Regions from separate parts of the Neobacillus sp. K501 genome, predicted to be linked through region 2. Evidence: predicted binding sites of a transcription regulator. Region 2 holds the regulator's gene; each other region holds the start of a gene.
What was found. Region 2 encodes Rex, which represses fermentation and respiration genes when NADH is low (regulators of the CRP and FNR family bind a similar motif). Its sites were predicted from a motif close to TTGTGAAATATTTCACAA; they were not measured.
Positions count from the first base shown of each region.

Region 1: ACWM35_RS03415 (TIGR04053 family radical SAM/SPASM domain-containing protein) is a predicted target of Rex. The motif match lies at 3,320-3,337, and genes of this name have one in related genera.
Region 3: ACWM35_RS13075 (formate/nitrite transporter family protein) is a predicted target of Rex. The motif match lies at 2,806-2,823, and genes of this name have one in related genera.
Region 4: ACWM35_RS14255 (DUF438 domain-containing protein) is a predicted target of Rex. The motif match lies at 4,853-4,870, and genes of this name have one in related genera.

Region 1 covers NZ_JBSLYA010000001.1:687,893-696,044, reverse strand. The annotation lists gene ACWM35_RS03450 (YitT family protein) at 1-268, shown strand, start outside; gene ACWM35_RS03445 (DUF3813 domain-containing protein) at 317-502, opposite strand; gene ACWM35_RS03440 (hypothetical protein) at 504-656, opposite strand; gene ACWM35_RS03435 (Cof-type HAD-IIB family hydrolase) at 771-1,583, opposite strand; gene ACWM35_RS03430 (alpha/beta fold hydrolase) at 1,791-2,561, shown strand; gene ACWM35_RS03425 (metal-sulfur cluster assembly factor) at 2,580-2,888, shown strand; gene ACWM35_RS03420 (DsrE family protein) at 2,891-3,229, shown strand; gene ACWM35_RS03415 (TIGR04053 family radical SAM/SPASM domain-containing protein) at 3,417-4,541, shown strand; gene ACWM35_RS03410 (Crp/Fnr family transcriptional regulator) at 4,584-5,279, opposite strand; gene moaA (GTP 3',8-cyclase MoaA) at 5,556-6,572, shown strand; gene ric (iron-sulfur cluster repair di-iron protein) at 6,639-7,337, opposite strand; gene ACWM35_RS03395 (molybdopterin molybdotransferase MoeA) at 7,581-8,152, shown strand, end outside.
Region 2 covers NZ_JBSLYA010000017.1:1,594-9,745, reverse strand. The annotation lists gene ACWM35_RS23825 (MDR family MFS transporter) at 1-352, opposite strand, end outside; gene ACWM35_RS23820 (cytoplasmic protein) at 363-1,070, opposite strand; gene ACWM35_RS23815 (cytoplasmic protein) at 1,083-1,799, opposite strand; gene ACWM35_RS23810 (YhbD family protein) at 1,812-2,435, opposite strand; gene ACWM35_RS23805 (redox-sensing transcriptional repressor Rex) at 2,594-3,247, opposite strand; gene moaC (cyclic pyranopterin monophosphate synthase MoaC) at 3,269-3,766, opposite strand; gene ACWM35_RS23795 (ABC-F family ATP-binding cassette domain-containing protein) at 3,945-5,861, shown strand; gene tsaD (tRNA (adenosine(37)-N6)-threonylcarbamoyltransferase complex transferase subunit TsaD) at 6,404-7,429, opposite strand; gene rimI (ribosomal protein S18-alanine N-acetyltransferase) at 7,426-7,875, opposite strand; gene tsaB (tRNA (adenosine(37)-N6)-threonylcarbamoyltransferase complex dimerization subunit type 1 TsaB) at 7,888-8,152, opposite strand, start outside.
Region 3 covers NZ_JBSLYA010000005.1:60,615-68,766, reverse strand. The annotation lists gene ACWM35_RS13105 (PAS domain S-box protein) at 1-487, opposite strand, end outside; gene yhfH (protein YhfH) at 785-919, shown strand; gene yhfH (protein YhfH) at 993-1,127, shown strand; gene ACWM35_RS13090 (hypothetical protein) at 1,228-1,419, shown strand; gene ACWM35_RS13085 (cold-inducible protein YdjO-related protein) at 1,461-1,646, opposite strand; gene ACWM35_RS13080 (hypothetical protein) at 1,746-1,886, shown strand; gene ACWM35_RS13075 (formate/nitrite transporter family protein) at 1,925-2,776, opposite strand; gene ACWM35_RS13070 (endonuclease MutS2) at 2,989-4,914, opposite strand; gene ACWM35_RS13065 (LrgB family protein) at 5,338-6,021, opposite strand; gene ACWM35_RS13060 (CidA/LrgA family protein) at 5,999-6,391, opposite strand; gene ACWM35_RS13055 (SCO family protein) at 6,522-7,118, shown strand; gene ACWM35_RS13050 (hypothetical protein) at 7,172-7,306, opposite strand; gene ACWM35_RS13045 (ABC-F family ATP-binding cassette domain-containing protein) at 7,511-8,152, shown strand, end outside.
Region 4 covers NZ_JBSLYA010000005.1:286,219-294,370, reverse strand. The annotation lists gene ACWM35_RS14270 (3-hydroxyacyl-CoA dehydrogenase) at 1-540, opposite strand, end outside; gene ACWM35_RS14265 (aldehyde dehydrogenase family protein) at 637-2,118, opposite strand; gene ACWM35_RS14260 (LL-diaminopimelate aminotransferase) at 2,141-3,313, opposite strand; gene ACWM35_RS14255 (DUF438 domain-containing protein) at 3,504-4,733, opposite strand; gene map (type I methionyl aminopeptidase) at 4,918-5,661, opposite strand; gene brnQ (branched-chain amino acid transport system II carrier protein) at 5,813-7,174, opposite strand; gene ACWM35_RS14240 (alpha/beta hydrolase) at 7,501-8,152, opposite strand, start outside.

The DNA of each region.
Region 1 (8,152 bases), on a different contig from region 2:
TACAAGGCACCACAAACTAACAGCGATGATCATTACGAAAAAATCGGATGAATTAAAGAAAGCTATTCATTCGCAGCTTGTTAGAGGGATTACGATGATTCCTGCAAGAGGGGCATTTTCAAATGAAACGAAAGATATGTTGATGATTGTAATCACTCGCTATGAATTATATGATTTAGAGAGAATTATTAGGGAAACTGATCCGAATGCTTTCACCAATATTATTCAAACGACTGGGATCTTTGGATTTTTCCGAAGGGATAAATGAGAAAAGCTGACATGGGTTTATGTCAGCTTTTCTCTCTGTTTGACTTTCTTATTTCACTTGCTCAAGCTCAGTTTGCATTTCTTGGAGCTGACTTTGCTCTGCGACTGTGGAATTGGCAAAAGCAGAACTAAGAGCATTTTTTGCTTTCGCTATGGCAGAATCGCGGTCAGCTGGGTTGGCTGTTTTGGCCATCTCAACAAATCTTCGTGCTTCCTGGAACAACTGGTTGCCCATATTATATTCCTCCAAGCGAGGATTCTTGCACATTGGACATTTTCTGAGCTTCTGCTTCAGCATATGTCATGTGATAAGGAATTCGTTCATCGTGCTTGCTAACGGTATCCTTTCCTTGCTGGACAAAGCGTTTGGATTTGTTTCGTTTACCCATTCGAATCCCTCCAATGTAAAGAGCTTGGTGCGAATCAGCTAAAGCTGCCTCACAAAAATAGTATGCTCAAATTAAAAACATTCAATAAGGTAAACACTGGTTTGATCCAATGAATTATTTAATCTTTAACAAGTCAGCCAAAAATACGCCAACTCCATCTTCTTCGTTGGTGAGAGTTACTTCATTGGCAATATTCTTTGCTTTATCAATCGCATTTCCCATGGCAACACCATATCCTGCATACTCGAGCATCTCTAAATCATTGTCCTCATCACCAAAAGCGATAACTCTTTGTTTAGGAATGCCGAAATAATCCGCTGCTTTTTTCAATCCGACGGCTTTGTTCAAACCGACTTTAATAATTTCCACGACATGCCATGGTGCTGCCCAGCTGCGGTGGTCAATCACCTCTGCATGGACTGCTGAAAGATGGTCGCGAATAACTTTTAGCTGATCCTCTTCGGTATGAATTAACATGCTAGTCGGAGAGTCTTTTAGGAATTTTTGTAAATCCCCTGTAGTAACATTCGGGTTACCCATACTGAAAATATCTAAAAGTTTCTCATCATGATAGTGGAAATATACATCATCAATCACTTCAGCAATGATATTGTGAAAGTGAAAAGAACGGCAAGCTTCAACAATATCCTTTGCTACCTTAATATCAAGCGGCTCATGATACATTCCAAATCCTGGGTTTCGTGGGTGGTGCATAAAAGCACCATTAAAGTTGACGATTGGCGTATCTAATTCTAATTCGTGATAATATTGCTCACTTGAGCGATAGGGTCTTCCAGTAGCAATCATTACGATATGCCCCTCATTCCTGGCTTTTCGCAGGATCTCCTTTGTTTTTAAAGAAATCGTTTTATCATCCTTTAATAACGTCCCATCAAGGTCAAGTGCAATTAAGTGTCTCTCTGTCATATGGACTCCTTCTTTATCTTTTGTCATGTTTGTAAATCATACTTTTAGAAAATAATGTTTCGAAATGTTACACTACAATAGAGTAGCTTTAAAAACTATTCTTTCTATAAGTCCTATGTTAACAATTTTATACCTAAACTGTAAAAAAATTCACACCTTAACGTTAAGAGAATTTATATAATGAGGTTTCAGGAGGTTCAATCCAAGGTGATCATCGTAGAAAAATATTTATTGAGAAATATCCCCCTTTTACATCTTGTTCAAAAGGGGAAGCAGCAAGAGAAGCTTCCAATGATTATTTTTATTCATGGTTTTACAAGCGCGAAAGAGCATAATCTCCACTATGCGTATTTATTAGCAGAAAAAGGTTTTCGAGTGATTCTTCCAGAAGCTTTATATCATGGAGAAAGGGAAGAAAATATTTATTCGGAAATAGAGCTGTACAGCTATTTTTGGAAAATTGTTATCCAAACGATCCATGAATTAGAAGATGTTAAGGAATACTATGTTCATGAGGGCTTAGCTGATCAAGAACGAATTGGACTCGCTGGTACGTCTATGGGCGGTATTGTAACACTTGGTGCCTTAACAAAGTATAGCTGGGTGAAAGCAGCGGTCAGTTTAATGGGGATGCCGGCTTATGAAAAATTTTCTCAATGGCAGATGGACCTTTTACAAAGTCAGGGTTTCAAACTTCCTTTTACTGAGAAACAGATTAGTGAACAATTAGCTGTCCTTCAAGATTATGACTTGAGTCTTCAGCCGGAAAAACTTGAGAACAGGCCATTATTATTTTGGCATGGAAAAAAAGACCCAGTGGTCCCTTATCATTTAACGTATCAATTTTATCAAGAGATTAAGGATGATTACCATAAACAGCCAGACCTACTACATTTTATCTCAGATGAAAAAGCTGACCACAAAGTTAGCAGAGAAGGACTGAAGGAAACGGTAGAATGGTTTGGAAAACATTTATAAATAATAGGAGTGAAGAAAATGAATGAAGATTTAAAAGAAAATATACTAGGTGCTCTAGAGCTTGTCATTGACCCAGAATTAGGTGTGGATATTGTTAATTTAGGTTTAGTGTATAATACAGAGATGGACGAAGAGGGAAATGTGACGGTTACGATGACCTTAACTTCAATGGGCTGTCCGCTAGCGGGAACGATTGTTGACCAAGTAAAAAGAGCGTTAGCAGATATTCCGGAAATCAAGGATGTGGAAGTGGATATTGTCTTCAATCCGCCATGGAATAAAGATATGATGTCTCGTTATGCAAAAATTGCTCTAGGGATTCGTTAGAAATGAAAAATAAAGTAATTTTAGTAAGTTCAAATCAGCTTGGACGAGGCGACCAAGTATTGGGTGAAAATATTCTAGAAACCTATTTCACGTTGCTAAAGCAAAGGGATGAATTTCCAGCTGCTGTATTTTGTATGAACAGTGGTGTACTTACAATGACTGGGGATTCATTCGTATCGTTACATTTACAAGAGCTTGAAGAAAAAGGTGTAGAGATTTTAGCATGTAAGACCTGTGTGGATCATTACGGTGTTGCTGAAAAATTAACTGTAGGTAAAATAAGCGGAATGGCAGATTTTATCGAATTGTCCAGTAGATTTGAAGTGATTACGATTTCATAAAACAGCAGAAAACTCTGCTGTTTTTTGTTTTTCTCCACAATCTGCTTTTACTCTATTATCTTCACAAAAAGGACATATATAACGGGAGTGCTGTGAGGTAGTTCACTTTTTTAGAATATAAACAGCATTATAATACAAGTATTAAGGCTGTTTGGATTGAAATAGCTGGTTTTAGGAGGCGTTTCATATGGCTTTTGGCCGAGATTTTAATAAAGATCCATTTATCGTGATATGGGAGCTTACACGTGCATGTCAATTAAAGTGTCTTCACTGCCGTGCAGAAGCACAATATCGTAGGGACCCTCGTGAGCTATCGTTTGAAGAAGGTAAACAATTAATTGATCAAATATATGAAATGAATAATCCGATGCTTGTATTTACTGGCGGCGACCCGTTAATGAGGGAAGACGTTTTTGATATTGCTAAATATGCTGTTGAAAAAGGTGTTAGGGTCTCCATGACTCCAAGTGCAACCCCTAATGTGACGAAAGAAGCGATTGAAAAGGCAAAGGAAGTTGGCCTTTCCCGTTGGGCCTTTAGTATTGATGGCCCGACTGCTGAGGTGCATGACCATTTCCGTGGAACAGCTGGATCATTTGATTTAACGATGGAAAGAATAAAATATTTACATGAACTGGAGATTCCGATTCAAATCAATACCGTTATTTCAAGATATAATATTGAGTATCTCGATGAAATGGCAGCAATGGTTGAGGATTTAGGCTGCGTATTATGGAGTGTATTCTTCCTTGTGCCGACTGGAAGAGGACAGGAATCAGATATGATTTCCCCAGTAGAACATGAAAAAGTATTTAGATGGCTATATGACCTAAGTAAACGAGTTTCATTTGATATAAAAACAACAGCAGCACAGCATTACCGTCGTGTTGTAATTCAGCAAAAGATGCGTGAAGCAAAAGAACACACCGACGAGATTAACTATCTTAGTGCCCTAACAGAACAGGGGCTAACAGGTTCAATTGACGGACTTGGCCGTGCTCCAAAAGGTGTAAATGATGGAAATGGATTTGTCTTTATTTCACATATTGGCGACGTTTATCCAAGCGGTTTGCTGCCAGTGAAAGCAGGGAATGTCCGCGAACAGCCGTTAGCAGAAATCTATCGGGAATCTCCAATCTTTCAATCTCTAAGAAATCCTGATTTGTACAAAGGAAAATGTGGAGTATGTGAATTCCGCCATGTTTGCGGAGGATCAAGGTCTAGAGCATATTCGATGACAGGAGATTACCTTGAAAGTGAACCATTCTGCGTCTACATTCCTAAAGCCTTACGAGAAAAGCAACAGCAATAAAATAAAAAAATGGAAGCAATCCTCGACGATTGCTTCCAAGTTCTATTCAATACTGCAATAAATGGCAGGACAATTTTCACAGCCGATTTCATCTTTTAAATATTGGAGATCAATAATCGTAATTTTTCCTTTTTTAACTTGAATAATGTTATCCCTTTTTAGTTCGCTGAGAATTCGGTTTGTACTTTCTCTTGAAGTTCCGCAAAAATTAGCAAGTTCTTGGTTCGTTAATGGTAAATCAATTAATATTCCGTTATCCTTTTGAATACCATAACTATTAGTCATCCTAATAAGTGTAGAAAAAAGTGCTCCGCGTTTTCCATTTAAAACAAGGTCACGGAATTTAGTTTGAGTTTTTCGGAAATGATCACTCATCCATTTCATAAATTCGAACGCAAGCTTACTATTTTGAAAAATTTCACTTTCAATCACGTCTTTTTTGATGGCAACTATTTCGCCTTCTTCAAGGACTTTAGCACTTAATAAATATCTCGGATTGTCGGTAAATAGTGTTAATTCACCGCAAATATCATTTTCACCACAAATTCTTAAGGAGAGTTCACGGCCATCAGTAGTAATTTTGCTTATTTGAACTTTACCGGAAACAATAATAAAAAGCTCTTCAGCAAGCATCCCCTCTTGGAACAAATAGGTTCCTCTCTCACTTTTTATCTTTCTATCGGCAAAACGAAGCAATTCTTTAATTTCTATAGAATGAGTTGGTTTGATATTCGTCATCATGGTTTTCACCTCAAAGTGTCTTTGATAAACATTGTATTTTATTTGTTAGTTTCATTTTATCGTAGGTTTTAACCATAAATACGATTAAACAATGACAATATAGTGAAAACTTATATGATTTCGTGTAAGAAAGTGTTGAAGTGTATTATAATTCGATTGTGAATAAATGTTGAAAAGTATATAAGAAGTGTAAAAATAGTGAATAATAGACTTAATGAAATGGCAAGATTTATGGAATCACTAGCTTCTTGAAACTACTGGAGTTGATATAAATTGGAAAAGACCATTATAAAAGATAAATTAAATCGGCCTTTACGAGATTTGCGAATATCTGTTATTGACCGGTGTAATTTTCGCTGCCAGTATTGTATGCCTGCTGATCAATTTGGAGATGATTTTGAATTCCTGCCAAAAAGTGCTCTCCTTAGCTATGAAGAAATTGAACGTTTGGCTAAAATTTTTGTGAGCTTAGGTGTGGAAAAAATCCGTCTAACTGGCGGCGAGCCTCTCCTTCGCCGAGATATGCCTACTTTAGTTCAGAAGCTTTCAAGTATATCAGGTTTAAAAGATATTGCTTTAACCACGAACGGTGTATTACTGCCAAAACTGGCTGTAAACCTAAAAGAGGCTGGGCTTAAACGAGTAAATGTCAGCCTCGATACACTAAATGATGAATTATTTGGCAAGATCAATGGACGCGGTGTCAGTACTAAACCAGTTTTAGATGGAATCGAAGCAGCTCAGAATGCGGGGCTTGGGGTAAAAATTAATATGGTTGTTAAAAAAGGGCTGAATGATTCGGAAATTATCCCTATGGCAAATTTCTGTAAAAATAATGGTTTAGAGCTTCGCTTTATCGAATATATGGATGTTGGATCATCGAACGGCTGGAAAATGGATGATGTCATCACAAAAAAACAAATATATGAAATGCTAAGAAAACATTATCAAATCGATGCTCTCGATCCTGCTTATTTTGGTGAGGTTGCAAAATTATATAATTACAAGGATACAGACGTAAATGTAGGCTTTATTTCTTCTGTCTCTGAGTCTTTCTGCGGCAGCTGTACTAGGTCAAGACTTTCTGCTAATGGACAGATTTTTACTTGTTTATTTAATGGGAATGGGCATGATATTCGAAACTTTATGAGGAACGGAGCAACAGATGCTGAGTTGCGTGAGCGGATTACTAGCATTTGGAATGGCAGAGAAGACAGGTATTCCGATGAAAGAACCGCTGAAACTACAAAACAGCGCAAAAAAATTGAAATGTCCTATATCGGTGGCTAAAACTCTCTCTTTTTTGAAGAGAGTTTTTTTCATTAAAATAGAGGCTGATTTCTCAGCCTCCATTTTTTAAAGATATCTTGGAAATAGAATATTGTTTTCGAGATGTACGTGCATGAAGGTCAGTCCCTCAAGATCCTCTAAACGCTTGTAAACTAAACGGTAAGTTCCGCAAGCATCTACTGGTGGAGTGAAATCAGAAGTGATTTCGCGTAACTCTCTTAAGATTGCTCCTGCATGATCATGTTCCTTTTCTAATTCTACAATCATTTGAATGGATTCCTCACGATTTTCAACCGTACCGTCTGCAAGCTTCTTAATGATTGGGAAGACAATGGCTTCTTCTTTATCCATATGCTCGATTAATTCTTTCTTTAACTCATAAAAAAGTTCATATACTCTTAAAAGCTCTGGGTGGCTGTCACCGTGAACACGAGATACCTTAGTTACATAAGGACTCATCATGGATAATTCTTCTCTTGATGTTAGGTGGTAATGGTTAATAACATGGTCAATAATCGTATTTGAATCCGATTTTGTCCAAACCTCTAAGTCAGTTTCTGTTGAACTGCTTTTTTCATAAACTTCCTTTAATTCGTTCATTAATACTTCTTCATTGATTTGGTTTGCAGCAATTGCATGTGACAGGGGGATATTGCCTCCACAGCAAAAGTCGATTCGATATTTTTTAAATATATCACTGGATTTTGGAAATTCATTGACAATATCTTTAACTAAAGAGTTTGTTGAAAAAGGGAATGTAATCATAAAGATCCTCCTTAAATTTGATAAGCTTTTTATTTCTAATTTAAGGATACTGGATTTTTAAGTGAAAATAGGTGACCTGAATCACATATCCATAAAGATTTTAATGTTTTTTGTGACTATCTGAAAGTTTTCGTTCATATGTGATGTTTGCTATGTCAGGAAATTTTCGATACCTTTATAATAAAGAGTAAGACGAACTAATGTAGTAATATTTTACCCGTTATATAGGCAGGAGTGAGTAATTTGCTAGAGAGAAGAACACCCATTGCGGTTGGAGTGGCAGTTGAAAAAATAATGGAGCATCAACTAACCGGGATAACAGAATTTGTGTCCATTGATGAGAGTTTCGGCCGTTTTTTATCAGAAGATTTAACGGCAACCAGTGATGTTCCTCATTTTGATCGTGCGCCGTATGACGGTTTTGCTGTCAGGTCAATCGACACAAAGGATGCAACGCAAAACAATCCAGTAGAATTTAAAGTGATTGATCATATTGGAGCAGGTTTGACATCTGCTAAAATTGTTAAGGAATACGAAGCTGTTCGGATTATGACCGGGGCAATGATGCCGGAAGGTACGGACTGCGTCGTGATGTTCGAAGTGGCAAAAGCTTTTGAAAAAGATGGAATGCCATTTATGTCCATTAAAAGAAGCTTTAACAGTGGTGATAATGTCTCCTTCCGAGGGGAGGATGCTAAAGAGGGCGAAGTGTTGGTGAGCAAAGGAACATTGATTAATCCTGGGATTCAAGCAATGCTCGCAACTTTTGGTTATCATCAAGTTCCGGTTGCCAAAAAACCGCTCATTGGATTATT
Region 2 (8,152 bases):
CAATGGGTACGAGCGCCCCGCCGCCAACACCTTGTATCGCTCGATATATACTTAACTGCGTGATATTTTCTGCAGTTCCACATAATGCTGACCCAACCATGAACAAGATTAATCCAAAAATAAAGAACCTTTTCCGTCCGTACATATCAGATAACTTCCCAAAAATCGGCATTCCAGCCATCTCCGCTACCATATAAGCGGAAACAACCCAGACAAAGCTTTCGAGGCCGCCAAGATCCCCGACAATCGTCCCCATCGCCGTTACAACAATCGTGTTATCCATTGAGGCCATCAGTATTCCTAGTAACAGGGCAGCAACCACCAAACCTAATTTACTCTCCTTCGTAACCATCCCATTCTCCTCATCTTTTATTCGATATTTTTACAATGGCTGATCCTTCTTGCGTAAAATCCTTGGTATATTCAACTAAATCGATATGGCAGCCATACCCTATCTTGACATTGTTGCCTCTGACAACTGCTGCTTTCGTATTTTCCAAAAAAATCTCATCACCCTCAATTACTTTTACAAAAAGGGAAGCATCATGATCCCCAAATGGGAGAAAGGCAGATTTTCTTTTTATGGTGATTTTCCCGCCACCGATTTCCTCTGCGATACTTTCACCAAAGCGGAGGACAATTTTTATCTTATCGGCGTTAAGCAGACCTTTTACCTCCATACCGCCATTTAGAACAAAGTTCTCATATTCCACATCTCCCTTAACCGAGAGGCTACCCTTAATATCAGCCTCATCCCCTGATAAGTCCTCACCGCTGTCGAGCGTGCCAAGAATCTTTATTTTCTTTAATTCTGACGTGCCGCCGATCATCATATTGCCCATGATCAACATATCATTTGCAGTCATATTCCCTTTGACTTCTGCTTCGCCAAACACTTTTACGGACCCCGTTTTAACATTTTCTAGTGCTTCACAAGTGCCATATACCTTAAGGACATCACAGTCCACATCGGTTATTATATTTCCGTCTCCCCTGATAGTGATTTTGTCATAATGCCCACCAGGATAATCCCCAGATCCATTGATCGTAAGATTTTGACCTTTACTCATTCCTTTCCCCCCTTACACTTCTCTGATTTCTTTCACGATTGCCGTTTTATCGATCGAAAACTCCCCAGAGTATTCCACGACATCAATCGTACAATTAGCACCGATCAAAACATGGTTTCCTCGGACTATTTCCGCCTTGGTGTTTTCAATTTCAATTCGATCGCCTTCAATCAATTCCGTCTCTAACTGGGTTGGCAGGATCGATTTAAATAGTCCCAATAGCGAAGCTTTTTGTTTAATCACAATCGTATGACCACCGATTTCTTTCGCTTTACAATCCCCAAAAAGTTTTATGTCGATTTTTTCCGCATTCAAAAGACCACTGATTGTAAATTGTGATTCCGCCTTAAACGTTTCTGCTTCGCAATCTCCTTCTACGGTTAACCGGCCATGGATACCTATTTCATCACTTTTAATTTTCCCGCCCACAGTTGCTTTTCCGGCTACTTTTAGTTTCTTAACATAGAGGCTATTCGCGATTTTAGCTGTTCCATCAACCTTTAGGGACTCACCCTCAAAATTCCCGTTAATTTTCCCGTTTCCGTTAATTTTGCCTGCTTGTGCAAATACATTCCCATTGACAACCCCAGAACCGTTGCAATCAAATTCCGTACATACTATATCGTTATTAACGGTCCCTTTTCCATTTAATTTCACTCGATCGAACTCTCCGCCGTTGGAAGACCCAAAACCATTGATCACCAAATCTCTCCTGATTTTCGAATCCATATTTCTGCTCCTTTATAGTAATTTCGCTTTTATTTCCTCCATACATGCCATCAACGAGAGGTGTGCAACCGTTTTGGTACCAGGTTCACATCGGAACCCCTCTGGATTGATTAACAATAGACAAGAAGATACCCCAAGCTTTCTCGTAATCACCACTTCACAATGTTTCTGCTTAATCTCCTGCCTGTTGGGGATTAATACTTGCAGCAGCATCTTCCCTTCATCCAAACTAATTTCGCCTGATTGAAGCAGCTTTTCTAATACATAAATCTCCAGCATCCTTGATAAATTAAAACGTGGTCCGCTTTTTTCGAGATCTAAATATAAATCCATTACAACTTGAGAAACAATGTTACGTTTTATGATTTCGCTTGACTCTAATGTTAAATTTGACAAATTGGGTGAAAACATATCTGCAAGTTCATCTAAGGACAAATTCTCTTTCATTGTTTGGATTTTTTCTATTCTTTCTAAAATTTTTGCTTTTGGAAAGAAGGTTTCCTGACCCGTAAACGTTGATTTCCGTACAAACCATTCTTCAGGAATAAGGTCTTTACGTTTCCAACGGTATAACTGTCCGTACGAAATTCCGGCCGCTTCTAATAAATCCTTTTTCGAAATTAACTCCTCGCTCATTTTGTAAAACTCCCTTCTAACAACAATGTAACATAACACTGTTACGTTGTAAAGTTGTGGAAATGAAAAAACTCTTCCCTTTTAGAGAAGAGCCTAAAGTCATCGTTATTTATCCCGCATTAACGGGCAGTAAAACCCCCACTGATTGAAGTTTCACTTTATTCCACTTCCTCAGCCGTTGGATAGTGCTTTAAGAAGTAGACGAGAGATTGCAGTTCTACCGCTAGATCAATGTGATGGACACGAATCGATGACGGGACATTTAATCTCGCTGGAGTAAAATTCAAGATTCCTTTCACATTTGCTTTTACCAGCCGGTCAGTTATCATTTGCGCGACCGGTGCAGGTACCGTCAGAATCGCCACCGGAATTTCCTCTTTCGCCAAATATTCATCCAAGTCATCCATATGGTAGACTGGGACATCGCCGATCGTCGTACCCATTTTTTCTGTGTCCACATCAAAGGCACAGGCAATTTTTGTATTATTATTTTTCAAAAAATTGTAATTAAGAAAAGCGGTTCCGAGGTTACCCACCCCAATCAACGCCACTTTTGTTAATTCATCCTGATCTAATGTTTTTCTGAAAAATGTAAGAAGATAATTCACATTGTAGCCGTAACCCTTTTTCCCTAAGGCACCAAAATAGGAAAAGTCCCGGCGAATGGTTGCAGAATCCACTTTCACGGCCTCACTTAATTCCGCCGAGGAAACCCTTTGTTTGCCGGAAGAATGAAGATTCTTTAGAAATCGATAATATAAGGGAAGTCGCTTTGCTGTCGCTTGTGGTATTTTCATCGTATCGTTACTCATAATCTCCACACCCTTTGTTCTTTATTTAACCGGTTCGGTTCTTAGGAAATCTCCGTTTTTCCCTCCGGTTTTTTCCACTAGATAAGTTGATCCAATCACCATACCCTTATCTACTGCTTTACACATATCATAAATGGTTAACGCACAGGCAGATGCCGCTGTTAGCGCTTCCATTTCAACACCTGTATTCCCTTTTGTTTTTACTGCTGCTTGAATATTTAGGCGATACGCTTCCGTCTGTTCCTGTTCCCAAGCAAAGGTTACATTGACACCCGTCAACGGAATCGGATGGCACATCGGAATGATATCCCATGTTTTTTTCGCTGCCAATACCGCGGCAACCTGCGCGACAGCAAGAACATCGCCTTTTTTCATTTCATTATTTGTGATTTTTTCATAGATTTCTTTACTAACAACAATGCTGGAATGAGCAAGCGCCGTCCGTGCTGTCTCTGGTTTATCACTAACATCAACCATCTTTGCTCTTCCTTCTTCGTTAAAATGCGTAAACTCTGCCATACAATTAATCCTCCAATAAAAAGATGATACACTATTTTTATCCATTTGTCTGTGAAACTTTGAACGAATTACGATAAATTATCTGTTTTTTCAGGAGAAACCTATGACCATATAGACCTTTATTGCCGCAACTGTAGGAATAAGGTACACTAATTTTAAGTAATAGAGGTGAATTTCAATGATATTATTACAAGTTAATCAATTACAGAAATATTATGGTGCTGACCTTATTTTATCGAATATAAAACTTGAATTACAAACCCGTGACCGTGTAGCCCTTGTTGGAAGGAACGGGGCGGGCAAGTCAACGCTATTAAAAATTATCGCCGGACACCTGTCCCATGATGGCGGAGAAATTATTAAACCGAAGGAAGTCACGATCGGTTATTTAGCACAGAATACGGGCCTAGAATCGAATTTGTCTATTTGGGACGAAATGTTGACGGTGTTCGAATCCCTTAGGTCCATGGAAAAATCACTAAGAAAGCTCGAAGAACGAATGTCAGACCCTTCCGCTTTCGAGGACAGTGGCAGCTATGAAAAGATCTTAAAGGAATACGACCAGCTTCAGATCCAGTTTAAAGATCAAGGCGGCTATCAATACGAGGCCGATATCCGCTCGATCTTACATGGTTTAAATTTCCCTGATAGTTCGGTGATGATTTCAAGTCTAAGTGGTGGTCAGAAAACACGTCTGGCGTTAGGGAAATTACTGTTAACCAAGCCGGATATTTTAATCCTCGATGAGCCGACGAACCATCTAGATATTGATACTCTTTCCTGGCTTGAGCAATACTTACAAGGTTATGATGGAGCCATCTTGATCGTATCCCATGACCGTTACTTTTTAGATAAAGTCGTTACACAGGTATATGAGGTTTCTCGTAAGCAAATTCAGAAATTCATCGGCAACTACAGCTCTTATCTGGATCAAAAGGCAGCCAATTATGAGCGGGATATGAAGCTTTTTGAGCGGCAGCAGCAGGAAGTCGCAGCCCTTCAAGACTTCATCCAGCGAAACCTTGCACGAGCCTCCACAACCAAAAGGGCTCAAAGCCGCCGTAAAAAACTCGACAAAATGGAACTTATGGATCGCCCGTTAGGTGACGAAAAATCGGCAACGTTCTCATTTGAAATCGAAAAGCAAAGCGGAAATGATGTTCTGACCGTTGACTCCCTTGCGATTGGCTATGATGGCGAGAAAATTTCAGATGATATTTCCTTCCGTGTCTACAGAGGCGATAGTATTGCTTTAGTAGGTCCGAATGGCATTGGCAAGTCGACATTATTAAAAACGATTATCAAAAAGCTCCCGGCCTTAAGTGGCAATGTCTTATATGGCACCAACCTCAATATTGGTTACTACGATCAGGAGCAGGCGGAGTTGACCTCCAATAAGCGTGTATTGAACGAACTTTGGGATGAGTATCCTTTAAAAAACGAAAAGGAAATCCGGACTGTATTAGGAAATTTCCTCTTCTCTGGTGACGATGTGTTAAAAATCGTTTCTACCTTAAGCGGTGGTGAAAAAGCCCGACTTGCACTCGCGAAGCTGATGTTGGAGAAAGCCAATGTCTTGATTTTGGACGAGCCTACTAACCATCTGGACCTTGATAGCAAGGAAGTACTCGAAAATGCGCTGATCGATTATCCTGGAACGATTTTATTCGTCTCTCATGACCGTTACTTCATTAATCGGATTGCGACAAAGGTTGTAGAATTAAGCGGTAACGGCAGCACGGAGTTCCTTGGAGACTACGATTATTATGTTGAAAAAACACTTGAGCAGGAAGAACTTCTAGCATTAGAGGCTGCTACGGTAAGCAAGAAAGCTAATGCAGAATCTCCTGAGAAAAATAGTTATCAACAGGATAAGGAAAGTAAAAAGCTTGAACGGCAGCGCAAACGGAAATTAGAAGAAATAGAGTTGCGGATTGAAGAGTTAGAGGAACAGATCCAAGGTTATGAGGAACAGCTTTGTGAGCCAGAGATTTTCCAAGATCACGAAAAGGTTTTAGAAATTAATTTAAAAAATGAAAAGGCAAAAGCTGAACTGGAACAGTTAATGGAGGACTGGGCTGAATTAGCTGAATAGATAGAAGTGCAGGGCTTGGAGAATTTATTCCAAGCTCTTTTTCCTGGATTTCGTATGTTTTTCGACAAAATTTACCGGAATTCGCTACAAATCGAGCTTGATTTTCGCTTTTCCACAAGGTTATTCACATATTAAATCTGATTTTTTCAGGCTAATTCACACTTTTCCACATTGTCCACAAAAAACCGCTCACTTATCCACATTATCAACAGAAATAACATTGGTTATCCACATTATTCATGCTATGCACAATTCTCAGAAAAAAGTTATCCACATAAAAATGTCGGAAAAACTTTATATACTATGTTTTACGTGACCAAATCTCATTTTTTATAATTACCCTTCACACTGATCATCACCAGCTTGGGCATTATCAACCCTTTATAATTACCATTCTCACCGATCCATCACCGGCTCGGGCATTATCAACCCTTTATAATTACCTTTCTTACCGATCCATCACCGACTCGGGCATTATCAACCATTTTTTCTAACTCAGTGCGGGCACATAGAGTCAAAAAAGCCCTTCTATTAAAGAAGGACTATACATTATACAATTCAATATCCAAACCAGGGTTGGCATTTAATGAAAGTTCCGCACGAATGCCTTTTTCAAACATGATACTGCCAGCTGCTGCAATCATTGCCGCGTTATCTGTACATAACGATAACGGCGGAATCACTAACTCAATTCCATCCTTTTCTGAAAAAGCCTGCTCCAACGCGGCCCTCAGCCCCTTATTCGCGGCAACTCCACCAGCGAGTAAAACCTGTTTTACACCATACTCTGCCGTTGCTCTCTCTGTTTTCTTCACTAATACTTCGATCACACTTTCTTGGAAGCTTGCTGCAAGATCTTCAGGTGCGATTGTTTCGCCTCGCTGCTCTGCATTGTGGACAGTGTTAATAACCGCTGATTTTAAGCCGCTAAAACTAAAATCATAGGAGCCTTCCTCCAGCCATGCTCTAGGCAAATTAAGAGTTGCACTGCCCTCAGCCGCTAAGCGATCAATATGCGGACCACCAGGATACGGCAGATTTAATGTCCTTGCTACCTTGTCATAGGCTTCACCAGCGGCGTCATCTCTCGTCTCTCCAATGACCTCAAAGTGGCCTTGTTCCTTCATATAGACAAGCTCAGTGTGTCCACCAGAAACCACCAAGGATAACAGGGGAAATTTCATTTCTGTCACCAATCTATTCGCATAAATATGACCCGCAATATGATGGACAGGGACAAGAGGAAGATTATGCGCAAATGCCAATGCTTTCGCAGCATTCACACCGATTAACAGCGCTCCTACTAAACCAGGACCTTCCGTTACGGCAATCGCATCTAAATCAGCAAACGTTAGACTCGCTTGATTTAATGCCTCTTCGATTACAAGCGTAATTTGTTCAACATGGTGCCGAGATGCGATCTCTGGAACAACTCCCCCAAAGCGCTTATGACTTTCAATTTGGGATGCTACGACATTCGCCGCTATTTCCCGTCCATTTTTTATGATGGCCACAGCCGTCTCATCACAGCTCGTTTCAATTCCTAATATCCATTGATCTTTTTTCATAAATTCACCCACATCACTAGCGCATCTTCCTGATTATCAGAATAATAATTTTTCCGAATGCCGCCATTTTGGAAACCTAATTTGCGATAAAGCGATTGTGCGACATGGTTTGTCACACGGACTTCAAGCGTCATGCTCCTAGCCCCCAAATCGACTGCTACTGTCATCATTTTTCGCAGCAGGGCTTCCCCTAGCTTCTTACCTCTATATTCAGGCAGAACGGCAACATTCGTTACATGCGCCTCATCAATGACAATCCAAGCCCCGCAATAGCCAATAATTTTTTCATTTTCTTCTAATACCAAATAAACTGCAAATTTATTATTGAAAATTTCGTTATAGAAAGCATCACGACTCCATGGTGTCGTAAATGAAGCATGTTCAACCTCAAGAATCTGATCGATATCCTCTTCCTTCATATAACGAAAAACAAAAGAATCTACCATATCTCTCGAATCCTATCCATTTAAAATTTTCCCCTTTGCCTCCAACCACTTCGCCTCGGCTTCTGCTAGGCGAATATAATTAGGAACAAACGAATGAATGTCTTCCTCTGGTTTATTCTTACCTAGAAAGGCAAGCTCTGAGGGGCGGGGATTATATTCTGTAATTGCTGCAAAAACAGCCTGAGAACCTAATATTTCTTCTATATTCTCTTGATGGAGTGGCAAATCATTGCCGACAAAGAGAATCGGCTTAGCCGTCTCCTTTAATTCAGCAGCC
Region 3 (8,152 bases), on a different contig from region 2:
TAGTAGAAAAAAGAATCCATAAAGAAAAGAAAAAGGAGCCAAAAATCAAGACACCTGAGAAAATAAAGAGAAAAAGATTATATTCAAGTGATAAGTTCATCGCATAAATACTGATAAAATGAATGGCATAAACAGAAATGGTTAAAAATGAACTGCCAGTTAAAAGATGAATAAAGTGAATTGTTTTATTAAAAAAAGGAAAAAATGCCATTGCTGAAAAAGCAATTGTGATTAAAATAGATAACACGGTTAACGGGATTTGGTAACTTGAAAAACGATCGTTATCAGCAGCAATGATACCGATAAAATTCATAATCCAGATTGCCAATCCTATCGCGATTGAGCCGCCAAGATACAATAGTCTACTATTTTTTTTAGAATTCTTAATTAAAGTAAACATATCTAAACCAGTATAGGAGGCCATGATCGTTAAACCAATAGCAATAAATATCAAAAATGGATGAAAAGTTACTGATACTGTATCCATTTACAGCACCCCTCCAATTGTTACAATTCTGTGTCTCATTTGATTGTAAAGGAATTTTGCAAGTTATGGAAGCATTAATAATAGGAATATTGACCCATTAATTAGAGAGTTATATTTAGCAGGTTGCATTTATTTTTATTTATCGGTTCAAACTAAACTGAGATGGGATAAATGTATCATTTTAGAAAAAATTTATTTTTTTTTCAAAAAAGTCTACACAAATCCCTTTTTTTTGATTATACTGTACTACAACAGACAAGAACTTAATAAACTGTATTAAATAAGGAGGAGTCCAAAATGTTAATGAGTCCGGTTGAATTTTTCCGTAATCTCCCAAAGAAGGAATGTCCTGAGTGTGGTCAACACATTGACGAACAAGCTGAAAGTTATTTAATCGAATGTGATCGCTGTTTAGCAAAAAAAGAAGAATAAGCCATTTTTTGTACTATCTGTACTACAACAATTATTATATTTTCGTTCTGTATTGAAAAAGGAGGAATATGAAATGTTAATGAGCCCTGTAGAATTTTTCCGTAACCTGCCAAAAAAAGAATGTCCGGAATGTGGTCAGCACATGGAAGAACAAGCAGAAAGCTACCTAATGGAATGCGACCGTTGTTTAGCCAAAAGAGAAGAATAACCACTAAAACTCTCCATTATGGAGAGTTTTTTCTTTGTAAGCAATCGGAGGGGATAATCTTAGCCGTTATGCAAATCCTTAAAATAGGAGGGGGTGCTCCATGGCTAAAGCTAAAAAAGATGATTACTTAACGACAGCACCAAAGGAACCGCAAATGACGAATAATTATGGAGACATATTGCCAAAACAAAAATATGTTCCAGGTGATTCAGTGGATGAACATGAAAGACTAAAGGAAGCTAACACGTTGATTACAGGTGATGAAATTCGTCAGCAAAATGAAAATCTTTAAAAAAGGAAAGACTGTCTACCAGTGTGACAGTCTTTTACAATTTATATTTTAGGAAGTTCTTTAATCTCATGAATCATTTCATTTCCACACATCGGACAAAGCAAATCATCCGTGACAAAATCCTTTCTCATCCAGCCAATGCAAGAATCATCTATACAGGAGTAAATTTCAGTATCAATCATGATGGTTTCAAATTCTTCATCCCTAGCTCTTTTACCATAAAAAATGGGAATCGCCTCCTTTTTTTATAGTATGTACCAAAACATTCGTTTTCATTGCTAAAAGTAATCCTTTTACCAAAACAAATTAAGAAGGGACCTAAAAAAATGAGGAATTCCAAACAAAAAAACTATACAGTTGCTGGGACGGATATCAACGAAGTAAAAAGATTAAATAGTCAATCAGGCTTAAGCTACAACCAGGTCAAGCATCTGCTCGCAGAAAAATATTTAAAAAATAAGAAATAGAAGAAACGACAAAAATATAGCCTTCCAAAAAGGGAAGGCTAAACTTTTATCTTTTTCAAATAGATGGGATTTGTTTCATTATTCATTTTTGAAGCATGTTTTTCCACAGCCTTTTTTTGCTTGACCGAGGAAGTGAGGAATACATATACACCACCCACAAATAACCCACCTCCAATTATATTACCAATTGTCACGGGAATTAGATTATGTATGGCACCCATTAATGATATCGTTTCAGGATGTGGAACCATTAAGGCAATTGAAAAAGTTACCATATTGGCCACACTGTGCTCAAAACCAGAAGCAACAAAGGCAAAAACAAGCAACATCATGACAGAAATTTTGGCCGCATCCCCTTTTACATGCATCGGCAGCCAAACGGCTAAGCAAACAACCCAATTACATAAAATAGCACGAAAAAACAGTTCTATAACTGAATAATGCATTTTTCCCGATGCTGTAGCCATAATTAACTGACTATTTTCAGGTGTCGAGAGAATTCCAGAAAACAGAATGATCAATGCAAAAAAGACTGCTCCCATTAAATTACCAAAATAACATGCGATCCAGTTTTCAATCAGATCCTTGAAGGTTGTAGCTTTTTTTAATGTACTCATTGTAAAAGTCATCGTGTTACCTGTAAATAATTCTGAGCCTCCATATATAATCAGGACAAGTGCAATTCCAAAGAATATCGAGGTCATTATCGATGCAACAGGGGAATGAATGTCATAAAAGCCCTCTCCTAGTCGAAAAGATAATATAATTCCAAATCCAATATAAATACCAGATAAAGCTGCTCGTATTAAGTATTTGCTAATTGATTGTTGTAAATATCCTTTCTTTTTTATCGCATTTTGGATGACTTGATCCATTGGTTGCAGTTCCATTGACAAGACTCCTTCATTTTTAATTAAGTTTGTGATGTTCTTCACATAATGTACAGTTACATATTAAACCTAAGGATTTCATTTGTTAATAGATTTCCTATGAACGTTATTTGACAGTTTATTAACCGTTTTCATTTGAAATTCATATTTTGTTCATTGACTTTTATCAACCAAAAGGATGACACCGCCAAATGGTATCATCCTTTCTTGGTTTATTCTGAGAAATCAATTGTAATTTCTTCATCATGTCTTTTGGATAGGATTTTACTTTTCTTACGATTTTCCTTTGATTGAAAAATAATATCGAAATCATAGTCCTCTGGATATAGCTCTTTTGCTGAAATATATAACTTTAACCTTTTATGATTAACAGTCTGCTTTTCCTGTTTTACTTGGACAATATAATTCCCTTGTGAATCAGGACCTGAATAAACGATTCCGAATTCATTTGTTGGAGATATTCTCACATTGTCACCTTGGATGTAAACAGGAATATTCACTTTTTGCTCCGATGATTTTCTTTGGTTTTTGTACTTATTCACAATCACTTGTTTTTCAAGTTCCTTACGTTTCCATCTATCGACTTCTTCATATATATATTTTTTATTTTCTTTATACGTAATTTGATGAGCTCGTTCTATGATTTTTGGATGAACTCCTAGTTTGAGTGCGATGGCAAATGCCTGACTCTCCCCTCCTCTGCCGATTGTTAAACGATAAGTAGGACTAAGTGTTTTTAAATCAAACTCCATCGACCCATTCAAAAAGCCTTGATGGTTTTCAGCAAACTCCTTAATTTCACTATAGTGTGTAGTGGCAAATAGCACAGCTCCTTTTTCATACAGCTGCTCTAGTATCGCTGTGGCTAACCCCATACCTTCGCCTGGATCTGTACCCGATCCAAGTTCATCTAATAAAACGAGTGTACTTTCATTTGTTTCCTTTAAAATATCAATAATATTTACAATCCGTGAACTAAAAGTACTGAGATTTTCTGTAATGCTCTGACCATCGCCAATATCAACAAGAATCCGTTCAAAGATACAAAGATTACTTTCTTCTGAAGCGGGAATATGAAGACCACACTGTACCATTAATGTTAAAAGTCCAACCGTTTTTATGGTAACTGTTTTTCCTCCTGTATTAGGTCCTGTAATCACAAATGCCGATTGTCCCTCGTCCATTTCTAATGACAATGGCACAGCCTTTTCCCCCAGAAGTGGATGTTTTGCATTAATTAGCTTAATCTTTTGGTCTTGATTAATATGAACCTTCACTCCATTAATCGAACGGCTATATTTTGCTTTAGCAAACAATGTATCATAGTGTACCATCGTTTCGATGGCTAAACGAATTTGCTGTTCTCTCTCTTCAACCAAACCTGTTAAATAGGTAAGAACTTTTTGTTCTTCCATCTCTTCATCTGCCTGTAGCCATGTTATTTGATCTTGATAATGTGAAATTTCTTCTGGTTCAATAAATAGAGTTGAACCGGAAGCCGATGTATCTAGCACAGCTCCTTTTATTTTATTGCGGTACTCCTTTTTAATGGGAATCACATAACGCCCATCTCTTTGGCTGATAACATTTTCTTGTAAATAATTTTTATACTTATTAGAACGCAGCAATTGCAACGTTTTTTCTTTGAGTCGTTCTTCGTAAATAGCCATCTGTTTTCTAATTTTCAGTAACTCTTTACTTGCATAGTCATCCACTCTTCCATTTCGAATGCAGCGAGTGATTTCATTGGCAAGCTCTGGAAGTTCCTCAATTACACTCACATAGGCAGAAACTCTTGGTGCTAGGTATCCTTTGTCCTGCATAAACCTTCGCATTTTCCCACAACAATCCAAGAAATCGTTAAGCTTGACAAATTGCTCTGCTACGAGCGCAGCACCCTTGTTTAATTTGTTTAAAATTAGCTCCATTCCACTCAATCCATGTACAGGTACACTTGAAGACTTTGTCAAAATTTCAACTGCTTCGGTTACTTCATCCAACCAGGCTTCTATTTGTTTAAGATGGGCGGATGGAGACAAATGATTAATTTTCTCCTTACCTTCGTTTGTTAATGCATACTGAGCAATCATTTCTTTAATTTGTTGAAAATCTAAAACAGAAAATGTATGTTGATTCATTTTTTTGCCTCCTAAAAATAAAAATAGCCGCAATGAACAATGTCATTGCGGCCTAGTCAAATAAAATGAGAAATGTACTCATTTTTTTGTATACAAATTTAACCATAAAAAAACTGCCTACACGGATGTACACAGCTTACATAGGAAAAATTGTATGCTTTGGTATGCCCATTGTTCTTAACTTCATTCCATAAGCGCACACAAATAAACCTTGATTAATTTCATAAAAAATCAGGTATGGCTGGAATGAAAATATCCAATTGTTTGGATTAGTTAAGAACGACACCTAACATACAACATACTCCTTTTGATAAAAAATACATTTATAGGATATTACAAATAACAAAAGTTGTCAAAAAATTTATCTGATTATTAACAACCGTTGTTTATTTTATGTAAAAAAAGAACATAGATACATTAAATTTACAAAAAATATGGGATGATATATGGAATCAAGATAGAAGTTAGCACACCTGCAATGCCCATTGCCGCACCTGCAACTGCACCTTGAATTTCTCCTTCTCTAACTGCTTCTGCAGTTCCAATTCCGTGGGCAATGGTTCCAATTGACAATCCTCTCGCAAAGGGATGATCTACCTTTACCATATTCAATAATTTTCCACCAAACATCGCCCCAATTATCCCAGTAAAAATAACAAAGCCAACGATAAGTGGTAAATTTCCGCCTATCATTTTCCCTACTTCGAGAGCAATTGGTGTTGTTACTGATTTAACACTCAAAGAAAGAAACATATCTCTCGGTAAATGAAACATAAGCGCTAATAGAATGGCTGAAATGATGGTTATAATTGAACCTGATAACAGGCCAAACATGGATGCACTAAAATATTTCGCCATTACCTTTCTATTTTTATAGATGGGAACAGCAAGCGCAACCGTTGCAGGTCCTAAAAAGTATGACATGATATCTTTTGCAGGAGTATATTCCTCATAGGAAATATTCGTTACCAATAAAACAACAATGATCACAGCGGTGCTAAAAAATACAGGATTCGTAAGCGGAGATGAAGATTTTCTAGCCAATGTAAGACTCAAATTGTATATTAGGATTGTCATGATAATACTAAAAATCGTGATTATGAGCATCCACTTTCACTTCTTTTCTTTTAATGAATGTTTGCGTAACTTTCCCAGCAGTAATAAGTCCCAAAACACCACTAACCACCAAAATAATCAAAAGTGGAATTCCGTTTTTTACGATGACTATCCCAAGAGTCATTAACCCGACAGAAATCGGAATAAAGAAGAAGCCTAAATGTTTTAGCATCCAGCCTGCTGCAACTTCAATCTGATCTATTTTTATTATCTTCATCCACAACAAACATAAAAGAAAAAGCATCCCTACTACATTTCCAGGTATTCTCAGGTGAAAGAATCGTGTTATTTGATTGCCAAGATGATAAATAATTATTAAAATCAGCAATTGAGTAGCAAACACCCAAACTTTTCTCGCCACGAAACTCACCCTTCTATATCTTTTCATATAGTATAACGGAATTTTTTCCCGTCTGTACAAGTTTTTGTTCACAATATATCCATATCTTTTTTAGAAAAACTTCTTTATCTTTATGATAGGAGGGATATTGATGAAGAAAGTCTATCTTATTTCCAGTCTTGCCGTTTTCTTGCTGATTGCAGGTGGAATTTCTTTCTTTCTTATTCGAGATGCGAATACAAAAGTACCTGCAGATATCACCTTGATTGACCAAAACGGTGATTCTTACAATATTGGCGAAAAAAAATTAAAACTTGTTGAATTTATTTACACTCATTGCCCAGATGTTTGTCCCACCACGACTCAGAAAATGGTTAAATTACAGGGTGATTTAGTAAAGGATGGAGTATTTGGTGAGAGTATACAATTTATTACGATTACCATCGACCCTTATCGTGATACTCCAGAAGTCTTGCAAAAATATATGAAAGGTTTTCAAATTGATAATAGCAATAATTGGATTTTTCTAACTGGTGATCAAAACAATATTAAAGAAGATCAGAAAAAAATTAGAGAACTTGGCGAATCACTGCAATTTCAATATAAAGACCCTGGAAATGGTCAGTATGTTCATACTACATTCACCTATTTACTTGATGAAAACAATAAATTTATCGAGAAGTTCCCTATGGGTGAAGATTTCGACAGACAAGTAGTATATGAAAAGATTATGAAGGAAATAAAATAGATCAAATAAAAAAAGCGGTTAGTCCTTTGGATTAATCGCTTTTCATTACCTATTTAATTCACCGATGAAGGATACTTTTTTAATTGTTGTAGAGATAAAAGGTAATTGGACTTTGGTTTTGTTAAACTGGCTTTAATTCCTGCCTTTTTTAGCTTGTTAACGAGATCAGTAAGCTGTTTTTTCGTCATACTTCTCACCTTCTTCATTACTTCATAATCCAATTCTACAACAAAAATATGAATAAAGTATGAAAACCACGAAAAAATTTTAGAAAATTTTTCTTCAATAAATCCAAATTTACCCTATCAGCCTCCCCATTTCACCAAAGAATTCGCTCTTCCATTCTTTTAATGGTATAATGAATAGATATTTTGTTCTTGGAGGATTTCATAATGATCACTGTAAGTAATGTAGGCTTAAGATATGGAGATCGAAAGTTATTTGAAGATGTTAACATCAAATTTACACCTGGGAACTGTTATGGACTGATTGGTGCAAATGGAGCTGGGAAGTCAACCTTTTTAAAAATATTATCTGGTGAAATTGAAGCACAGACTGGTACCGTTCAACTTGGTCCCAATGAACGGATGGCTGTTCTAAAACAAAACCATTTTGAGTATGAAGAACATGAAGTCTTAAAAACAGTTATTATGGGCCACGCTAGACTTTATGAAGTCATGCAGGAAAAAGATGCGATCTATATGAAGGAAAATTTCACTGATGAGGATGGAATGAGAGCAGCTGAACTTGAAGGTGAATTTGCTGAACTAAACGGCTGGGAAGCAGAATCTGAAGCGGCCATCCTATTAAAAGGACTAGGAATCGGCGAAGACCTTCATTATAAAAAAATGGAGGAATTGAGCGGATCTGACAAAGTAAAAGTTTTACTTGCCCAAGCCCTTTTTGGTGCACCAGATGTATTACTCCTTGATGAGCCAACAAACCATCTAGATATTAAGGCAATTCAATGGCTCGAAGAGTTCTTAATCAACTTTGAGAATACTGTTATCGTCGTTTCCCATGACCGTCACTTT
Region 4 (8,152 bases), on a different contig from region 2:
TACTTCAACTGTTTCTTTTCCTAACTTCATTCCAATTTCTTTCGCTTTTTCAACCGTTTCATCTGAGGTCTCCAGCCCTCGAATGATTTCAATCAGCTTCATTTTATGAACTGGGTTAAAGAAATGCATCGCTACACATTTCTCTGGTCTTGAGGTTTGTGCCGCGATTTCTGTCGGACTCATTGTTGAGGTATTGGTAGCAAGAATCGTATGCTTCGGACAAATTTTGTCCAATTGTTTAAAAATATCAATCTTCAATTCCATCAACTCAAAAACAGCTTCGATAACCACATCCGTATTTCCTGCTGCATTTTCTAAATTATTTGTATATTCAATATTTTTCAAAGCTGCTGCCGCTTTTTCCCGATTGAGATAACCCCTGTCTGCACTTTTCATCATTTCTTTTTCAATATATAATTTAGCCTTATCCAAATTTTCTTGGTTAACATCATGTAAAAAAACATGAAAGCCACCAAGTGCCGCGACATAAGCAATGCCTCTGCCCATGACTCCTGAACCAACAACCGTTAACTTTTCCATTCCCGTCTCTCCCCTTTAACGAATGAACAATTAACCTGTATTCCTTTGCTCTTATAAAAAGAACCTACAAGGACGTACAGGTTAATTATCTATAAATTAGTTGTTATCAATTTGTGCTCTTTGCAGTTTTCCACTGTAGTCAACATAAATCGATTTCCATTCTGTATACACATCCAACGCAGCCACACCTGAATCTCGATGTCCATTTCCTGTCCCTTTTGTTCCACCGAATGGCAAATGGATTTCAGCTCCCGTTGTACCTGCATTCACATAGACAATTCCTGTGTCTAAATCTCTGATTGCCACAAAAATTCGATTCACATTAGCAGAATAGATCGCACTGGAAAGACCAAATTCTACACTGTTATTGACTTCAATCGCTTCTTCCAAGCCTTTTACCGCGATGATCGAAACAACCGGTCCAAAAATTTCTTCTTTCGCAATTCTCATGTCTGGAGTTACGTTCGTGAAAATCGTAGGAAGATAGTAGTTCCCGCCTTCCAGTCCTTCAAGGTTCGCAATTTTTCCTCCAGCAAGAAGCTTTGCTCCCTCTTGTTGACCAATTTTTACATATTCGTCAATCCGTTCTAGAGAAGAGCGATTGATGACAGGACCAACCTTTACCGTTTCATCAAGACCATTACCTAGCTTTAATTCCCCAATGCGATTTAGAAGCTTTCCTTCTAATTCCTCTTTTACAGACTCATGGACAAGTACTCGGCTTGTAGCGGTACACCTTTGTCCGCTTGTTCCAAATGCTCCCCAAAGGATACCTTCTACGGCAAGGTCGAGATCAGCATCTTCTAGAACCGTAATCGCATTTTTACCGCCCATTTCAAGGGAAGTTCTTTTTAATAACGCACCTGCGCGGCCGTTGATTTCTTTTCCAACCTCATTGGAACCCGTAAAGGAAATTAGATCGATGTCTGGGTGTTCAACCATGGCATTTCCTACTACACTTCCGGAACCGTTAACGAGATTTAATAAACCTTTAGGGAGACCTGCCTCCTCATATATCCGGACAAATGCTGCGGCAACCATCGGTGTTTCCGTCGCTGGCTTCCAAACTACGGCATTTCCGCTAACAAGTGCAGGAAGGGATTTCCATGAAGCGATCGCGATTGGGAAGTTCCAAGGGGTAATTAAACCCGCCACTCCAATCGGAACACGAACGCTCATCGCGAATTTATTTCGAAGCTCAGACGGTACTGTATCACCAAATAGGCGGCGGCCTTCCCCAGCCATATAAAACGCCATGTCAATCGCTTCCTGTACTTCTCCTCTTCCTTCATCAATGACTTTCCCCATCTCACTCGTAAGGATTTGCGCTAATTCTTCTTTTCTTTCTTTTAACAGAAAAGCCACTTTATATAAAATTTCGGCACGTTCTGGGGCAGGAACTAAACGCCAAGATTTTTGTGCTTCCTTAGCGGCTTGAACAGCACGATCGACGTCTTCCTTTGATGATTGCGTGACTTCTGCCAAAACTTGACCGTTTGCTGGATTCACAACCGGTGTAAATTTACCTGTAGTAGCTTCAGACCATTCACCGTTAATGTAATTTAAGATTTTTTTCATGTTATTCCCTCCAATATGTTTACTAGATAGTTATTTTTAATCGTTGTTTGATTCTATCTACTGCTTCAAATAATCTTTCAGTTGGAACAGAAAGCGAGACTCGAAAATATCCCTCACCCGAAGGCCCAAAAGCTGTACCTGGCGTAAGAATCACACCAGTTTGCTCAAGCACACTGGTAACGAATTCTGAGGATGTATAGCCTTTGGGAACAGGAGCCCAAATGAAGAAGCTTCCTTTAGGAGGATCCACCTCCACACCAATTGATTTTAGCCCTTCGAGCATTGCCACCATGCGTTCTTTATATATTTGGTTGTGCTTGGTGACACAGCTTTGATCACTATTTAGTGCATAGGCAGCGGCTTTTTGAATCGGTGTAAACTGACCTGTATCCGTATTGCTTTTTAAAACAGAAAGCGCTTTAATCATTTCGCGATTACCAACCACAAAGCCAATCCGCCAGCCGGTCATATTATACGTTTTGGAGAGCGAGCCGAATTCGACGGCAATCTCTTTTGCACCTTCAATCTGTAAGATACTCGGCGCTTTGTAATCTTCAAATGTGACTAAGTTATAGGCAGAATCATGGGCAATCGGGATAGCATTTTTCTTGGCAAATTCCACTGCCTCCTTGAAAAAACTAAGATTCACGGTGGCTGCAGTAGGATTACCTGGATAATTTAAAAACATCAGTCTAGACTGTTTCAGAATCTCAGTTGGAATGGCTGAAAAATCAGGTTCAAAGTTATTTCCCTTTGTTAATGGCATATTGTGATAGTTACCGTTCGCTAGTAAAGTTGCCATGCGATATACCGGGTAACTTGGGTCTGGAATTAGCACATAGTCACCGGGATCAATGAGCGTCGGAACGAGATGCGCGATGCCTTCTTTTGAACCAATTAAGGCAAGTACTTCTGTTTCCGGATCAAGCTCTACTCCATACTGACGGGAATAAAAATCCGCCACAGCTTGGCGAAACTCCTTGATTCCGATGAAACTCGGATATTTAAAGTTCTTCGCGTCCTGCATTTCCTCGACTAGTTTATTCACAATATGAGCAGGTGTTGGAAGATCAGGGTCGCCAATTCCTAGATCAATAATATCTACGCCCGCCTTTATCATTGCTTCTTTCTTCTTATTGATTTCAGCGAATAAATAGGGTGGGATCTGATCGATTCGATTTGATTGATACTTCAAAAACTCACCGCCTTTTCTCTCTATCAACCCAAAAATTATTCAGAAAATTAGAATTTCTATATTTCAAATTTATCGTTTTTTCTGGTAGATAACTATGGTTGTTTTAAACAAAAATAGCGGCTAATTTTGACATCCTTCCGTATGAATCATACAAAAATAAGCCTCCCACAAAGGGAGACTTATTTTTCGTTTATGATAGTATCCGTTTTTCACCGTCGATGGCTTTGATGGGATCGATGTTTTGGGTGAATTCTAGGGTACCGATGTATTTTCCGTTTTCATTACGGACTGCAAAATAGCGGATATAAACGTATTTATCACGGAACTTAATCCAGAAATCCTCGGTGTCTTTTCGTCCTGCTTTAAAATCGGCCAAGAGCTCTTCGACCACATGGACACTTCTTGGCGGGTGACAGTTTTGAACAGTACGGCCAATGACTGCCTTCGTCCTGGCAAAGATTCTTTCTTTTCCATGGGAGAAGTACCTAACAACATCCTCGTGATCAATGAAGGTAAGGTCAACAGGCAAATGATTCAACAACAGTTCCAGTTGTTTCAAAGATAAAATGCCTGTTTCCATTTTAATATAGCCTTCAGAAATCGCATTAGCATCTAGTGCTTTTCTATCTGGCTTCCATTCAGCAGCGGGACCAATTAAACAAAAACCTATTTCATCACTTTCATGAGCAATTTTCACCCATTCATCTTCAGTTAGATTTTTCAATGCCATTGGGAAAAGAATATTTTCCTCTTTATAGATCATTCCACTGACTTCATTCAATATGAAGGTAAAGATCTCGATCACCGCTTGTTTGTCACCACTATAAGTCGCTAATCTTTGTCTTGCCTCTTTAATACCATCACGGATAAAGTCATCAATTCTCCACATATTGTTTGTTGGACCATAGATACCGTACTTTTCTAAATAGGGGAAAATCAAATTTTCCTTTCGGCTGTAATGCTTATCAATATCTAACAGGAGGTTGATATCTTCTAACAGTTTATAAATGTTGTCTGCACAATCATCCTTGTCAAACTCATCCAAGTGGACTTGAACCCTGGAGGTAAGTAGCTGTTCAATTTCCTTGTTTTCTAAGATAAAAGTATGGATCGGATGGCCAGGTTGATCTTCTGGATTATTATCGCGATGATCTTTATCAATTGTCCCATTAAAAAGGTCTGTATGTGCTTGATAAATCCGTTGGAATTCAGCGATGGGTATACTTCCCTCTTCAATAAAATCATGCTGAAGATGGGCAATTTCATCAACGGTAATTTTTCCAATGAAAGCATCAAAATGAGCCTTCACCTCTTCTACATTTTTTCCGGCATGAAGGTCTTGAAAGATTTGTTTTAACATCTCAAGCCGTTTTTTATTATTCAATGTTTTTTGTTCACGGTTATTAATAAACTCACTCATAAGGATTCTCCTTTGTAATGATGCTAGTTACGATTGATAATATTTCTCATCCATAAAATATCATTTCTTCGATAACTTGTTTGTGATTTACATCATTGTTAAAGGAATTACTTTAGAAAATGTGAATTTTTTTAGACAAAAATGAATACAAATAAAAAAAGCGGAGCAAGCTCCGCTTTTAGTCTTAAAGTGTTATGATCATCGGTCCATTTTTAGTAAGAATGATCGTGTGTTCCAATTGGGCTACAAAGCTTTTTTCAGTGACATATGTCCAGTCGTCACCTTCAACTTGAAATACTTCCTCTTCTTCTGTTGAGATAAATGGTTCGAAGGCAATAACCATACCTTCTTTCAACAGTTCGTCGTCCCAGGTATCATGATAATTATAAATATGATCCGGTGCCTCATGAATCCGTCTACCAATACCATGTCCGGTTAGGTTCATGATTACCGTTAAACCATGCTTTTTAGCCGTTTGATGCACTGCTTTGCCAATCCCACTCTTTTTAGAGCCTGGTTTCGCCTTTTTGAGTCCTGCATCAAAGGCTTCTTTGGCCACTTCACAAATTTTTGCTAGAATTTCATCTCCCTTGCCAACAACAAAGGAAATGCCTGTATCAGCGAAATATCCATTTTTCGAACCTGAAACATCGATATTTACAATATCTCCTTCTTGAATCACGCGATTTCCTGGAATGCCATGTGCCACTTCTTCATTGACACTAATGCATGTGTAACCTGGAAAGTTATATTCACCCATAGGAGCAGAGAGTGCTCCTTCTTTTTCAAAAAGTTCCCCTGCCATATTATCAAGCTCTTTCGTGGTAATGCCCGGTACCGTTCTTTGTACCATTTCATCACGAATCGATGCAACAATCCTGCCGATTTCCTTTAATCCATTAAAATCCTCTTCTGTCTTTGCGATCATATTATCAAACCTACTCTTTCAATTTTTGTGATTTCTCACCATTATATTATTGTAGCTTTTCTTCTATAAAAAATTCAAGAGTGAATGTCTAATAACTTCCTTACGAAAAAACACATCAAACCCATTGGATTAGATGTGTCTAAAATAAGCCCTAAATTTTAACAGGTGTAGTCGAATCCTTCTGCGATAAAACAATGACACTAGTAACGATAATCGTAACCACAACCGGTAATAACCAGCCCAGCCCTTCATTATATAAAGGTAAATATCTCTCATAAAAGGAAACAATTGCTGACAACCAATTATAATATTCCATCTCAAGTAATTGGCATAAGGTTTTTAAACCATCAATGGTACTGATCATCAATGTAACAACAGTAGCGGCCACATATACTATTTGGGAATCCTTAAACAACTTTGATAAAAACGTTAACAGCATCAAGACAATCGCAAGTGGATATAAGAACATCAACACCGGAATCGAAAATGTAATAATATTCGATAAGCCAAAGTTAGCGATGATAAATGATACAAGTGAAAAGAAAACAACAAACTTTTTATAGCTGATTTTTGGTAAAAGAGAATGAAAATATTCCCCACAGGCTGTAATCAATCCGATACTGGTCGTCAGGCAAGCTAGGATGATAATAACCGACAGCATCACAGTTCCTAAGGATCCAAAGTAATGAAAGGCCGTTTTCCCTAAAACAGGCCCCCCGGTATCAAATAGACCAAAAGCCGCTGTGCTCGTTGCCCCTAAATAAGAAACTCCGACATAAATAATCGCAAGAAAGACGATGGCCACAATCCCAGACTTAGCGGTTGCTGAGAGAACTCCACGAGCAGAAGTAACCCCCATTGAACGAATCGCATTAATGACAATAATTCCAAATACAAGTGACGCAAGGGCATCCATGGTGTTATATCCTTCCACAAACCCTTTCATAAACGCTCCACTCGCATAAGCTGCTTGTGGTTCTCCAATCGGACCTAAGGGCTTAACAATTACCATAACCAATAAAACAAAAATAAGAATAATGATGGCTGGTGATAATAATTTACCAACATGGTCAACCAGCTTTGCTGGGTTTAATGAGAACCAAAGAGTAACGGTAAAAAATAACAGAGTAAAAATAAACAAACCTATTTGCCCAAATCCTTCACCTACAAATGGCGCAATCCCAATATCATAGGCAACGGCTCCAGTCCGTGGACCGGCAAAAAATGGTCCAATTGTCAAATATAGGAGGGACGTAAAAACCACTCCATAGACTGGGTGGACTCGACTTGAAAGTTCCTGTAGATTCTTACTGCCAGAAACGCCCATTGCCAATATTCCCAGAAAAGGCAAACCAATTCCAGTAATTAAAAACCCCGCAACCGCTACCCATATATTCGATCCAGCGTGTTGACCAAGGGATGCCGGAAAGATTAAATTCCCTGCACCGAAAAATAGTGCAAACAACATGACTCCTATAATAAAATACCTCGAAAACGGTAACTTGCCTTGCATAAATATTGGTTCCCCCTAAAATCATTCCAAATTATTAAACTATTCAAATAGCTTTTAATAAAGTACGAGAATAATAATACTATTCAAAAAATCGAATTGCAACTATCTTTTAAGGATTATTTTGATAATTACGAAATGAAATAAATGACAGTTAATCATTGTTATACTTAGACTAATGAAAAATTAGATAAAATATACATTTAAACTTATAATTATCTATAGAAAATTCCTAAAAAAAGATTATGTTATCTTGATATAATAATTTAATTGGATAAGGAAAAAGGCAGTGATTATAAGAAATCACTGCCCTTTTTGCATCTATTCTTTTAATAAAAAGCCTTTTTTAATGCATGGCCGGCTTTGTTTAGTGCTTCTATTCCTTGATCAATAACAGCTGCCATGCTGATGAAACCGTGAATCGTTCCGTCATAGCGCACTTTTTCCACTTGAACCCCAGCCTCAGCTAGCTTGTCTGCATAATCTTCACCCTCATCTCTTAGTGGGTCATATTCTGCGGTAATCACGAGTGTAGGAGGCAGGTCTTTAAAGTCTGCAAATAGCATTGGGGAAGCTAGCGGATTTCGTTTATCCTCTTCACCATTCAAGTAGCAATCTCTAAACCAAGCCATGGTTCCACTGGTTAAGAAATAGCCCTCTGAATTTTCCTTCATGGAAACAGTTGGTTCACCTGCTAGTTTCGTACTTGGATAGAGTAATAGTTGATAACAGATTGCTGGAGTCTTTCTTTCCTTCGCGAGGTTAGTGACAACAGCAGCTAAATTACCACCTGCACTATCGCCGCCTACAGCGATCCTAGTACGGTCCACCTGGAATTCTTCTGCGTGGTCAAACACGTATTGAACAGCCGCAAAGGAATCTTCGACGGCAGCAGGGAATTTATGTTCAGGAGCTAGGCGGTAATCTACTGAAATCGTGACACAGTTGGCAATATTCGTAAGTGCCCTGCAGATATCGTCA